DNA from 4 places in the Pseudoalteromonas sp. SWYJZ12 genome. Region 3 is predicted to be linked to each of the others. Evidence: predicted binding sites of a transcription regulator. Region 3 holds the regulator's gene; each other region holds the start of a gene.
The links. The regulator sigma-54, encoded in region 3, starts transcription at its own class of promoters, with help from an activator protein. The targets are predictions, from matches to a motif close to GTTGGCACGNNNNTNGNNT.

Region 1 (3,174 bases), on a different contig from region 3:
TTGCCAACCGCGAATTGTACCCGCTTGAGTTAGTGCGCTTAATCCGCCGCGCTCTGGTATTTGCGTGAGCGGGTTATACGCCGTTGTATTAGTTGCTGCGCGGCCGCAGGCGTCAATAGCTGTGGGCGTTTTTTGATTTGGGTTATCGATAAGCCAAAAGCTGTCGCCACCAATTGAGTTCATATGTGGATACACAACGCTAATCGCAGCGGCAGCCGCTACCATAGCCTCGGTAGCTGTACCGCCTTGTTTTAGTATATTTATACCCGCCTCAGTGGCCGAAAAATGAGACGCGGTAAATGCAATGTTGTGTGTGGTCATGCCGGTATGTCCTGTTTAAAGTGTGCAGCTAGGTGCTTAACGCAAGCAAGTAAGCTTTTATCGTTACCGTGGCTCATCATTAATGAAAAACCATACGGATGATCATTTGTTAAATCAGCCAGCGGTAAATGCACTTGCGCTGAGCCACTAAGGCCCGCAATTGCCGAAAGCGTAATAATTTGCATGCGTAAGGCGCTTGTGTCGGCGCCTAATTTAGGTGCGGTTGTGGGGGTGGTGGGTAAAAATAAGCAGCTGTGTTCGTTTAAGTTTTTAGCGACGATTGCTTGCCACTCGTGCTGTATTTTTAACGCCTCTTGTTCTTCTTGCTCGGTTAAAGCCAGTGCCATTTTAAAACGAGCCGCAATTGCTGGCGCAAAATGAGAAAGCTGATCTGGGAGTTCAAGCCAGTCTCGGTGCGTTTTAGCAATCGCACGACCTTGTAATATTCTAAAGGTATCGGCAAGCTCACTTAGCAGGCTGTTTTTGGAGAGCTTAAAATCGATATGATGATTAAAATTAGGCTTGGTTTTTTCAAGCAATTGTTTAAGTGGGGCTTGTAAAGTAGGGTCAACGAGTTCAAATAACGGCTCGCAAATAACTAAGGTATCAACGTTATTAATAGCTTGATTTGGTAACAGTACATTACCTACATCGCTTAATAGCTCGGCGCTTTGGGTAAGCCAACCTATGGTATCGAAAGGCGGGGCGAGAGGAATTAATCCTTCTTTTTCAATTACATTATGGCTAGGTCTTATGCCATATAAACCACAATAGCTGGCGGGTATTCTAATTGAGCCGCCAGTGTCGGTGCCTAAGCCAATATCAGCTAAGTTTGCAGCAACGGATGCAGCAGACCCCATACTCGAACCACCGCAAGCATGTCCTTTTAATTTAGGATTTTGCGCAGCGCCATAATGTATATTATTACCCTCTAAGCTATAAGCCAGTTCGTCAGTATGGGTAAAGCCTATAAAGTTACAACCAGCGGTCATGAGCTTATTAACCGAGCTTGCCGTATTTTGAGCCGGTTTAGCTGTTTTAAACCAGTGTGGGTTGCCTGCGCTGTTACGCTCACCCTTTACTGCAAATACATCTTTTACAGCTAAGCGATTGTTTGCAAGCACTCCAGAGTGGTTTGTTTGCCACAGGGTAGGACCGTGATTGCAAAATATACCTTTGTTGTTTTTTTTATCACTCATTTGCAGCTCATTATTATAAAACTGACCAAGTACTTACTTATTAAGTTAAGAGTGATTAAAAAGCGGGCTGGTTATTATTATTTTAATACCAATTTTATTAAAAACATGATCATTCTATTGGATTAAATAGCGCACTCACTGCGTCATTTTCTTCGCGTTATAATAGATCACTAATTTAATGCAATTGCTAAAGCTCCGCTTTTTAATCGGTAGTTTTGATTTTATAGTGCTTAGACTAAGCAAGAGGAATGCCATAAATTAAAATCCTGTCCAATTGGTCAGGTTTTGGTGGGTTGTATGAGATTTATAAATGTGGGCTATAAAAATAGTGACACTAAAATGAGTTAAAACAAACCAACTTGGTGCGAAGTTGCACCAAGTTGATCTTTATTTGTATGGTTTTGAGTGCTAAATAAGGACCGTTTTACTGATGATTAAACCGTTAATATCGGCGTAAACCCAATCGTTAGGTTCTATGGTGGTGCTAAGCATGGTAATAACTTGGTTTTTATCACCAAAGCCGCGCTTTAAGGTACTACGCGGTGTAGAGCCTAGCGCCATTACAGGTAAGTTCATCGTGGCAAGTATTTCTATATCTCGGCAACAGCCATTTATTATTACGCCTTCCCAGCCATTACTTAAGGCACGCTCAGCCATAATATCGCCTATAAACGCAAAGCGTTTGCTCGCAAACCCGTTTATAACTAATACTTTACCTTCACCATTTTCATGCAATATATCGGCAGCAAAAGAGTTGTCTTCTGGGCAGGTAACGGTAGCTACTTTGCCATAAAACGTGGTTTTTTTACCAAAGTGATAAAGGCCGCTGTCTGCTACTTGTACGTTATCGCGATGATCGTCAAATAAATCGGGTGTAGTAAAGGGTGTCATGGGTTAAGTCTCACTTTGCTCAGGTATTTTAAGACCAATACCTTTTAAAATTATGTGGGCAATTGATTGCGTAATCTGTGCCACATCGGTTTCGTCGTACTCTAATTTGTTCATTACGAGTAAAACCTCAGCCTGAAAGTCGGCGTAATATTGCGTGGTAGACCAAATAGTAAAGAGCAAATGGTAGGGATCAACCTTATCCATTTTATTTGCGTCCATCCATGCTTGAAGTACATCAACCTTTTGTTTAACCCAAGGGCGGGTATTGGTTCTAAAGTAGTTTTGTAAATAAGGTGCACCGCGCAGTATTTCACTGGCAAATAAGCGAGATTGCATTGGCTGATTTACGGCGAGTATTACTTTGCTTTTAATATAGTTATAAAGCACGGTAGCTGGATCGTCGTTAATTGTGACGTTATCGAGACCCAGGTTCCAATTAGCTATTATGCGGTCGATCACAGACTCGTACAGACCATCTTTACTTTTAAAGTAATACAAAATATTGGCTTTTGGCACCTGCGCTTCTTTAGCAACCATGCTCATACTTGCTCCGTCGTAACCTAATTGCGAAAACAATTGCTCGGCGGCATCTAAAATTAGTTTTTGGTTTTTCTCGCGTGTAACTTCTTTTTTATTTGGTTTTATTTGTGTGGTCATTATAGAGTTTGCATGTTTAACGTATTGATTGATTGTAGCTTTACTGACCAAAAGGTCAAATACTAAAAAGGGTGAATGTTAAAAACAGGCGAGAGGTTTAAGCTAT
Region 2 (3,174 bases), on a different contig from region 3:
AAGCATTAAACCCGATGTATTAACGTCTAGTCGACCAACCGCAATCCAGCGATCGCCATCAATACGAGGAAGTCGGTCAAATACAGTACGACGCCCTTCAGGATCTTTACGTGTGCTTAACTCACCTTCTGGTTTGTTATACATAATCACACGACAGATTCGGTCTGCTTTTTCTTCGATTTTTACACTGTGTCCGTCAACACGAATCAAATCGGTTTCTTCAACACGGTCACCTAACTTTGCCACTTTACCGTTTACACTAACGCGGTTTGCGTCAATGTATTTTTCCATTTCACGGCGTGAGCCTACGCCTGCACGGGCTAAGACTTTTTGTAACTTTTCACCTTGTATAATACTCATTCGGATGGTTCTCTCACAGAAGGATCGCTCAATAACTGGTTAATTTTACTTTGCTGCTCTGTTGGCAACGCAGGTAAATTTTCAAGTCCAGTTAACGAAAAATAATCTAAAAATTGCTTAGTAGTTGCATATAAAGCCGGCTTTCCCGGAACCTCTTTATGCCCTACCACTTTAACCCACTCTCTTTCGAGTAAGGTTTTAATAATATTCGAACCCGTAGTAACACCTCTTACTTGCTCAATTTCGCCGCGTGTAATGGGCTGCCTGTATGCAATAAGTGATAATGTTTCCAGTAAAGCACGCGAGTATTTTGGTGTGCGTTCTTGCCACAAGTTATTTAACCAAGGGCTTAAACTACTGCATGCCTGAAACCGATACCCACTACCAACTTCAACTAAGCGAATACCACGAGTTTGAAAATGCTCTTGTATTGTATCTATTGCGTCATTTATTCGTGCCATAGAAATAGCTAAATCTATTAATACGATGTCTTTAAGGTGGCGTTTACTAACAGGCTTATCTGCAACAAAAATAGCTGCTTCAATGATCTCAACTAGTTGTTCATCACTAATTCGCCGACCCGCCATACACACTCTTAACAAATAAAAATACACAGCCATCTATTATGACAGAACAACACCAAACTAGGAAAATATATCTATCAAATAACTAAATTTAAAACACAAAAAAGCCAGTGACTAGCACTGGCTTTAATCTTACTTACTAAAATGGTAACTATTAGTTACTTTTAAAAGCTTCTAATGCATCATCTTCAGCTACTGCGTTACCGTACTTTTTAATGTAACCCATAAACTCGCTTTTACTGATGCGCTTATCTTGGTTTTTATCCATGTAACCAAAATGATTTGAAATATCATCATCGTTACCTTCAACTACCGAGATATAGCCATTGCTGTCGTTATCTAAGCTTGAAAAACTGCTTTCAATTTTATCGAATTTAGCAATTTCAGCTTTAAATGCCGACTCACTTACTTCAAAATCAGTGGCTACTTTGCCATTATTAAGCTTCATATAAGTGTTAAATTCTTTGCGGCTAATTTCGTTATCCATATTGGTATCAATATTTGAAAAATGGCCCCAAATGCTATCGTCATCAGCTTCAACTTTTGAGATGTAGCCATCGCTATCATTATCTAAACTTGCAAAGTCACTGTCTATTCTTTCAAGACCTTGATTAGATGAACAAGCCGCTAGGCTTAATGATGCTAAAATAGTGGCTGCTAATGTTAACTTTTTCATAAGACGTATCCTTCGTAATTAATTAAATGTCACTTTAACTAATACAAATCCAATGCCAATAATAGTTAACTTATAATAATCAATAACTTAATCTCTATCGGTGTATTTATTAAACAGTTTCAATAAGTTAAGCTTGCAAGCTTTGCAAACAACCTTGTAATTTTTGCAAAAAAATACCCGGTAAAAACCAGGCATTTCAAATTTACTTATTATAGTTAAGCTAATAATTAGATTGCTGCGTTTTGGTAGCGTTTAACAAACTCAGTAACGTTTTGACCATTACATTTTAATGAGTTTAGGTTACCAATTTTTTGACGAACAGGTGCTAAACCTTGTTTTAAAGCCGTCATACATAATTGAGTTTCTTGTTGAGCGTCTTTTGCAAATACTTCTACTTTCTCAACTGATGCGTTGCTTAATGTCGTTTTTTTAGCAATATCACGAATATCTTCACCATTACATAAAATGCTTTTAGAAAAACGAGATAGGTAAACACCGTGCTGGGCAGCTTCTTTACGAGCAACGCTAAAGCCTTCGTTTGCACTTAGTACACATAACTTAGACTCAATTTTGTTATCTTGGCTAAAGTAAGTATTGCTTTGAGCTGACGCAGTTGCAGATGCTAGTAAAGCAGTGGCTAAAAGTAGTTGAGTTTTCATGAGAGATCCTATTTGAACGAGCTAAACAAGTGAATTTCGCGCATTATATATTCAATAAAGTTAAGTTCAATTGAATTTTTTATTTATTTAAATAATTAATATTGTATTCACAATGTTTAAACTTTACCCATCATTTGATCAACATTTGCGCAGCTATTATCTCAATTCAGTCATGTTATGTACGCGTATTTACTGATACAATTTAATCTATTAAATAGAACCAATTTTAAGGTAAATTTTATGAAAGTGATTTCTTTCAATATCAATGGTCTGCGTGCTCGTCTTCACCAATTACAAGCAATTATCGACAAACATCAACCAGACGTTATTGGCTTGCAAGAGATTAAAGTTCACGACGAAGCATTCCCATTAGAAGATGTACAAAAAATGGGATATCACGTCTACTTTCATGGTCAAAAAGCGCATTATGGCGTAGCTATGTTATGCAAAAAAGAGCCTAAATCGGTCTTAAAAGGTTTTGCCACCGATACAGATGAATCGCAAAAACGCATGATAAGCGTCACTGTTGAACAAGAAAACGGTCGCGACCTTACTGTCATGAATGGCTATTTCCCACAAGGTGATAATATTAATCACGAAACTAAATTCCCTTATAAACGTCAATTTTATAAAGATTTAATGACACACCTTGAAACCAATCACACACCCGATCAAGACGTCATCGTTATGGGTGATATCAACATATCACCTACCGATTTAGATATTGGTATTGGCGAAGTAAATGCTAAACGTTGGTTAAAAACGGGTAAATGTTCTTTCCAACCGGTAGAGCGTGAATGGCTTGCAACATTACTCAATTGGGGTTTTAAAGACACCTTTAGAGAGCAAAACCCCGAAACAGACGATCAATACTCATGGTTTGACTATCGCTCTA
Region 3 (3,174 bases):
ACTTTCCAGAACCAGAACGGCCGCTTATGATAATTAACTCCATTTAACACCCTTTATAAAACTATGATTGATTGACAATAACTTGGTAAAGCTCAGTATCTGATTTTGCACTGCGTAACTGTTTACAAAAATCTTTGTTGTTTAGTTTATCAGCAATGGTTGCTAGAGTCTTTAAGTGCTGCTGGTTATCGCCATCTGGTACGATGAGTGCGACGAAAATATCAACAGGGCGATTATCGATTGCATCAAAATTTATTGGAGTTTCGCTAACGAGTACTAAAGCCAAAGGCTCTTCTGCACCGCTCATTCTTCCATGAGGAATGGCAATGCCACGCCCTATACCTGTACTACCGAGTTTCTCTCTGCTCATTAAAGCATTAAGAATATCTTGTTGCGGTAAATACGGAAGTTTGTCGTGAGCAAGTTCGCTAATGAACTCTAAAATTCTTTTTTTGCTATTAAAAAGGACCGCAGCTTTGCTGCAGTCCTGGCATATAAGTGAGCTTAATTTCATCATATTAGTGTCGAGCAAGCTTCTCTTTGTGTTTAATTACTTGTCGATCGAGCTTGTCGATCAACGAGTCAATGGCGGCATACATATCTTGATGTTCTGTAGAGGCAAATAGCTCAGCACCGCTTACGTGTATGGTGGCTTCTGCTTTTTGATTTAATTTTTCTACATCGAGAATGACATGAACATTATTAATATGATCAGAGTGTCTTTCTAGCTTCGCAAATTTGGTATTAATATAGTCTCTTAGTGAATCGGTTAATTCTACGTGACGACCAGTTAAGTTTAGTTGCATAAGCATTACCCTCTTTTTTTGCGTCTTAAATCAAACTTTTACGTTGATTTGACGGTGGAATAGCCAGAGATTCGCGGTATTTTGCGATTGTACGTCTCGCTACTTTAATTCCTTGCTCAGCCAATATATCCGCTATTTTGCTATCACTCAATGGTTTTGCTGAGTTTTCTGCTGCGATTAATTTTCGGATAAGCGCACGGATTGCTGTAGATGAACATTCACCACCGTTTTCGGTGCTTACATGGCTTGAGAAAAAATATTTAAGCTCAAATATACCACGGGGTGTGTGCATATACTTTTGGGTTGTTACGCGCGAAATTGTTGATTCGTGCATTTCTACCATTTCAGCAACATCATTTAAAACCATTGGTTTCATGGCTTCAGGACCGTGTTCAAAAAAGCCTTGTTGTTGCTTAACAATACAATTTGTTACTTTTAATAGCGTGTCGTTTCTACTTTCTAAGCTTTTAATAAACCATTTAGCTTCTTGTAAATGCGAGCGAATAAACTGGCTGTCACCACTGGATTTTACAGTGCGAGACATTGCCGCGTATTGGCTATTAACACGAATTTTAGGCATGCTATCTGGGTTTAACTCAACAACCCAGCGGCCTTTAATTTTTTTAACTGACACATCAGGAATAACATACTCAGATTCTTCTCTTACAATAGTATCTGCAGGTTTAGGGCTAAGAGTATGTATTAATGTCATTACTTCTTTAAGCTCTTCTTCTTTGAGCTTAGTTTTCTTCATTAATGTACGATAGTCACGAGCAGCTAATAAATCAATATGCTCGGTTAAAATCATTTTTGTTTCATTAATGTAAGGTGTTTCTTTATCAAACTGGTTAAGCTGAATACACAAACACTCTTGTAAACTACGTGCAGCAATACCAACAGGATCAAACAGTTGGATGCGTTTTAATACAGCTTCAATTTCATCAAGTTCGACTTCGTTATCATCTTCGTTTTCTTGATTAAAGCTTTCTAAAATCTCTTCGCAGCTTAGTGTTAAAATACCTGAATCATCGACGGCTTCTACAATAGCAATAGCAATAGCTTCGTCTGTAGGGCTAAATGGCGTTAGTTGTAACTGCCACATTAAATACTCATGGAGCGTTTCAGTAGAGGCACCTTGGTATATTGATTCGTCTTCAGGCATCGGACCCGATGATGCTGCTGGGGCGGCACTCATGTACTCATCCCAACTAACATCCATAGCCATGTCGTCACTTAGCGTGTCTTTTGCAAGTGCTTCACCACTATCTTGTTCATATTCGCTTGGAGCATCATCGGCAGATGCGCTAACAGTTATGTCATCTGTATCTGCTTTTTGCTCGTTTTTACCTGCAGCGTCTTCGGAATAGTCTGCTTCTTCAACCTCTAATAGCGGGTTGCTGTCGAGAGCTTCTTGTATTTCTTGCTGGAGATCCAATGTACTGAGTTGCAACAAACGAATAGCTTGTTGCAACTGTGGAGTCATTGTAAGTTGCTGGCCCATGCGCAGCTGTAGTGATTGCCTCATGTATCTCTAACAATCCTTTTATGTTGTTATAATTAATACTAGCAGATGCTTAAAGACATGGCGTAAATGTTACAGCCTAAATTGCTCGCCTAAGTAAACATCGCGTACTGTTTTATCATTTAATACGTGTTCTGGAGTACCTGATGCAATCAGCTCCCCATGAGAAACAATGTAGGCTTTTTCACAAACATCAAGGGTTTCTCTTACGTTATGATCGGTAATTAATACACCAATCCCACGATTTTTGAGATGTTCTATTATTTTCTTTATGTCTAATACCGAAATCGGGTCAACACCTGCAAATGGTTCATCTAGTAATATAAATTTAGGATCTGCTGCCAGCGCACGTGCTATTTCCACACGACGACGTTCGCCACCCGACAATGCCATACCTTGGCTATCACGAATGTGTTGTATGCTAAATTCATCTAATAATTTATCGAGAGTGTCTTCTCTAGCTTGTTTATTTAACTCTTTGCGCGTTTCTAAAATGGCCATTAAGTTTTGATAAACAGTCAGCTTTCTGAATATTGAAGACTCTTGCGGTAAGTAGCCAATGCCTAATCTAGCACGACTATGCATAGGTAAAAGAGTAATATCGTTATCGTCTATCGATATTTTACCTTTGTCGCTAGGTACAAGTCCTACTATCATATAAAACGTGGTGGTTTTACCTGCGCCGTTAGGGCCAAGTAAGCCAACAATACTGCCAGCTTTGACTTCAAGGCCGACGTTTTTTACAACTTCACGGCCTTTATAGCTCTTTGCTAATAGCTCTGCTTTTAATGTGCTCATGGTTGACCTTTGTCGCTTTTTTTACTTTTTTTAGTCTCGATTGGCACT
Region 4 (3,174 bases), on a different contig from region 3:
CGGGTGATGCCAGAGGCTCTGCAGTGGCAGAAGAAGCCGTTGACAACTTAAAAATTAAAGTGACAGACGCATCAGGCCAGCTTGTGAGGACTATTGATATGGGCTCTCAATCCGCAGGCGCGGTCCGTTTTGCATGGGATGGAAAAAACGAAGCCGGTGAGCGTTTACCAGAAGGTGAATACTCAGTAACCGCCGAAGGAAGTACTGACGGCGAATTTTCAAGCTTGCCCATTGCTACATTTAAGAACATTGAAAGCGTTAATATTAATGGCTCAAGCGGCATTATTATTAATACTAAAGAAGGTGCGGTTAGGCTGACAGATGTCGCAGAAATCGCGTAATAAATTTTAATTATACTTCGCCTGTCAGCAGGCTAAATATTAACAGGTTAGAGGTGAATTATGAGCTTCAATATTGCATTAACCGGCTTAGCTGCCGCACAAAAAGATTTAGACGTAACGGCAAATAACATTGCAAACGTTAATACAACGGGTTTTAAAGAGTCACGCGCTGAGTTTGCCGATGTTTACGCATCGTCAGTATTTAGCTCTGGTAAGACTAAAAATGGTGACGGTGTTCAAACAACCATGGTTGCGCAGCAGTTTCATCAAGGCTCACTACAATTTACAAATAACTCACTTGATTTAGCAATCACTGGTGAAGGTTATTTTGCGATGACCGACGATTTATCTTCGCAAGATTTAACATATACACGTGCAGGTGCATTTAAGCTTAACCAAGATAACTTTATGGTTGACGCTAAAGGTAACTTTTTACAAGCATTTCCAGTTGATTCATCTACAGGTGATACAACGTCGGTAAGTTTAAGCACAACGGATCCAATTCAAATCCCTGATTCGTCTGGTTCTCCTCGCGCAACAGAAAATGTATTTTTGTCGTTTAACTTAGATGCAACAGCTGATCCAACAGGTTTAGATTTTGATCCAGCATCTAGTGGTACTTATAACTCATCTACGTCAACAACACTGTATGACTCACTAGGTGAACCGCACATTTTACAATACTTTTTCGCGAAACAGGATCCTGCATCGCCAACTGGTGCTGAAAATAGCTGGGATGTATACGCAACACTCGATGGCAAAGTAGTTGATGGCACAACTGGTGAAGAGCAAACAACAGCAACTTATACGCCAGTTACAACTCTTGGTTTTGACTCAAGCGGTTTACCAGCAACGACAGGCGTCGATGCAAATACTGGGACAACTTTCAACGAAAAAAAACTACCAGCGGGTCCTGGTACTGGCTTATCAACATTACTAGACAATGGTGCAACTTTCCCAAGTACTGGTATTGAACTTAATTGGCGCGACGAAAATAACACCGCAGGTCGTGTCCCAACTCAGTATTCAAGTGGTTTTGAAGTAAAAGCACTCGATCAAGATGGTTCAACGGTAGGCCGTTTAGCCGGAATTGATATAGGCACAGACGGAAAAATTGTTGCTTCTTACAGTAATGGTGACTCAACATTCCTAGGCCAAGTGGCTATGGTACGTTTTCCTAATTCACAAGGTTTGTCGCAAGTAGGTGATACAAGTTGGAAGCAAAGCATTGATTCAGGCGAACCTGTAGCAGGTGAAGCCGGCTCTGGTACATTTGGTGGAATTAACTCATCAGCGCTTGAGCAATCAAATACCAATCTTACAAATGAGCTTGTAGACCTAATTACAGCACAGCGTAATTACCAAGCAAACTCACGTGCGCTTGAAGTTAACTCAACTATTCAGCAAAGTATTTTGCAGATTCGATAAGTTACACTCAATTGAATATATTAGGCTGCATTTTTGCAGCCTTTTTTATAAGTCCTCTTCGTAAGCCCTTCTAAATACCTCTCAATGTTGCGTCAAATTTAATCTGGCATCTATTTTGCATTTGTAAGTTCATAGATTTTTTATGTGAGTCGATACTATGGACAAAATGGTCTACATTGCGGCCTCTGGCGCTAAGCAAAGCCTGCAGGGGCTTGCGCTTAAAGCCAATAATTTGGCGAATGCAAATACAACAGGTTTTAAAGCCGACTTTGCACAGGCGCGTTCTATGCAAGCGTTTGGCGAAGGTTTGCCTACACGTGTATTTGCAATGCAAGAGCGTCCGGGTTCTAACATGGTATCGGGTGGCATTGTTCAAACCGGGCGAGACTTAGATATCGCGATGAGTGATAACGCTTGGCTTGCCGTGCAAGATGCCTCAGGCAACGAAGCTTATACCAAAGTAGGTACGCTCAATATTACAGCGCAAGGCATGTTAGTAACGAGCGGTGGTCGTCAAGTAATTGGCGAAGGCGGCCCTGTTATTTTACCCGTTCCGGTCGAAAAAATAGGGTTTAGTCAAGATGGCGCTATTCAAGTTCGACCACAAGGCGCACCGGCTAACTTTTTAGAAGAAGTAGATACGCTTAGAGTGGTTGAAGCAAATAGCTCACAGCTCGAAAAAGGTAACGATGGTTTATTTAGGCCAAAAGCCAATGTAACAGTAGATACCTCTGCCAATGTAAAAGTTTTAAGTGGTTCGCTTGAAATGTCGAATGTGAATCCGGTTCACGAAATGGTCGACATGATAAGCCACCAGCGCCAATTTGAATTACAAGTGAAATTAATGAAAACAGCTGAAGAAATTGACGAGCGTCAAGATCAGTTATTACGCATAGTTTAACTTTAAAGTGAGGACACGATTATGAATCCAGCATTGTGGATCAGTAAAACGGGGCTAGACGCTCAACAAACCGATATATCGGTTATTTCAAATAACTTAGCGAATGCGAGTACTGTAGGTTACAAAAAAAGCCGCGCTATATTTGAAGATTTACTTTATCAAAATATTAATCAACCAGGTGGTCGTTCATCGCAAGATACCGAAATGCCGTCGGGCTTAATGTTAGGTGCGGGTGCTAAAGTTGTAGCTAACCAAAAAGAGTTTACGCAAGGCAACATGTTAACCACTGAAAACTCACTAGATTGGATGATTTCTGGCGAAGGTTTCTTTGAAGTACTGCAACCAGATGGCAATATTGCTTACTCGCGCAACGGCCAGTTTACTACCGATGGCGATGGACGAATTGTAACATCGGGCGCAGGTTATGTGATTCAGCCAGAAATGAATGTACCTGATGACGCGCAATCAATTACGGTTTCGCAAGACGGCGAAGTATCTGTGCGT

Region 1: a site for sigma-54 is predicted at 1,758-1,776, ahead of I6F42_RS11365 (amidase family protein). Genes of this name have one in related genera too.
Region 2: a site for sigma-54 is predicted at 1,662-1,680, ahead of I6F42_RS05475 (EF-hand domain-containing protein). Genes of this name have one in related genera too.
Region 4: a site for sigma-54 is predicted at 1,872-1,890, ahead of I6F42_RS09990 (flagellar basal body rod protein FlgF). Genes of this name have one in related genera too.

What each region holds. Positions count from the first base shown of each region.
Region 1 covers NZ_JADYXH010000008.1:79,179-82,352, reverse strand. The annotation lists gene I6F42_RS11370 (gamma-glutamyltransferase family protein) at 1-321, opposite strand, end outside; gene I6F42_RS11365 (amidase family protein) at 318-1,520, opposite strand; gene I6F42_RS11360 (putative 4-hydroxy-4-methyl-2-oxoglutarate aldolase) at 1,929-2,411, opposite strand; gene I6F42_RS11355 (TetR/AcrR family transcriptional regulator) at 2,415-3,068, opposite strand.
Region 2 covers NZ_JADYXH010000003.1:227,124-230,297, reverse strand. The annotation lists gene rluB (23S rRNA pseudouridine(2605) synthase RluB) at 1-360, opposite strand, end outside; gene scpB (SMC-Scp complex subunit ScpB) at 357-947, opposite strand; gene I6F42_RS05475 (EF-hand domain-containing protein) at 1,099-1,620, opposite strand; gene I6F42_RS05470 (hypothetical protein) at 1,848-2,279, opposite strand; gene xthA (exodeoxyribonuclease III) at 2,520-3,174, shown strand, end outside.
Region 3 covers NZ_JADYXH010000005.1:90,645-93,818, forward strand. The annotation lists gene rapZ (RNase adapter RapZ) at 1-43, opposite strand, end outside; gene ptsN (PTS IIA-like nitrogen regulatory protein PtsN) at 62-514, opposite strand; gene hpf (ribosome hibernation promoting factor) at 519-806, opposite strand; gene I6F42_RS08385 (RNA polymerase factor sigma-54) at 832-2,331, opposite strand; gene lptB (LPS export ABC transporter ATP-binding protein) at 2,401-3,126, opposite strand; gene lptA (lipopolysaccharide transport periplasmic protein LptA) at 3,123-3,174, opposite strand, start outside.
Region 4 covers NZ_JADYXH010000006.1:189,377-192,550, forward strand. The annotation lists gene I6F42_RS09980 (flagellar hook assembly protein FlgD) at 1-341, shown strand, start outside; gene flgE (flagellar hook protein FlgE) at 402-1,769, shown strand; gene I6F42_RS09990 (flagellar basal body rod protein FlgF) at 1,927-2,670, shown strand; gene flgG (flagellar basal-body rod protein FlgG) at 2,692-3,174, shown strand, end outside.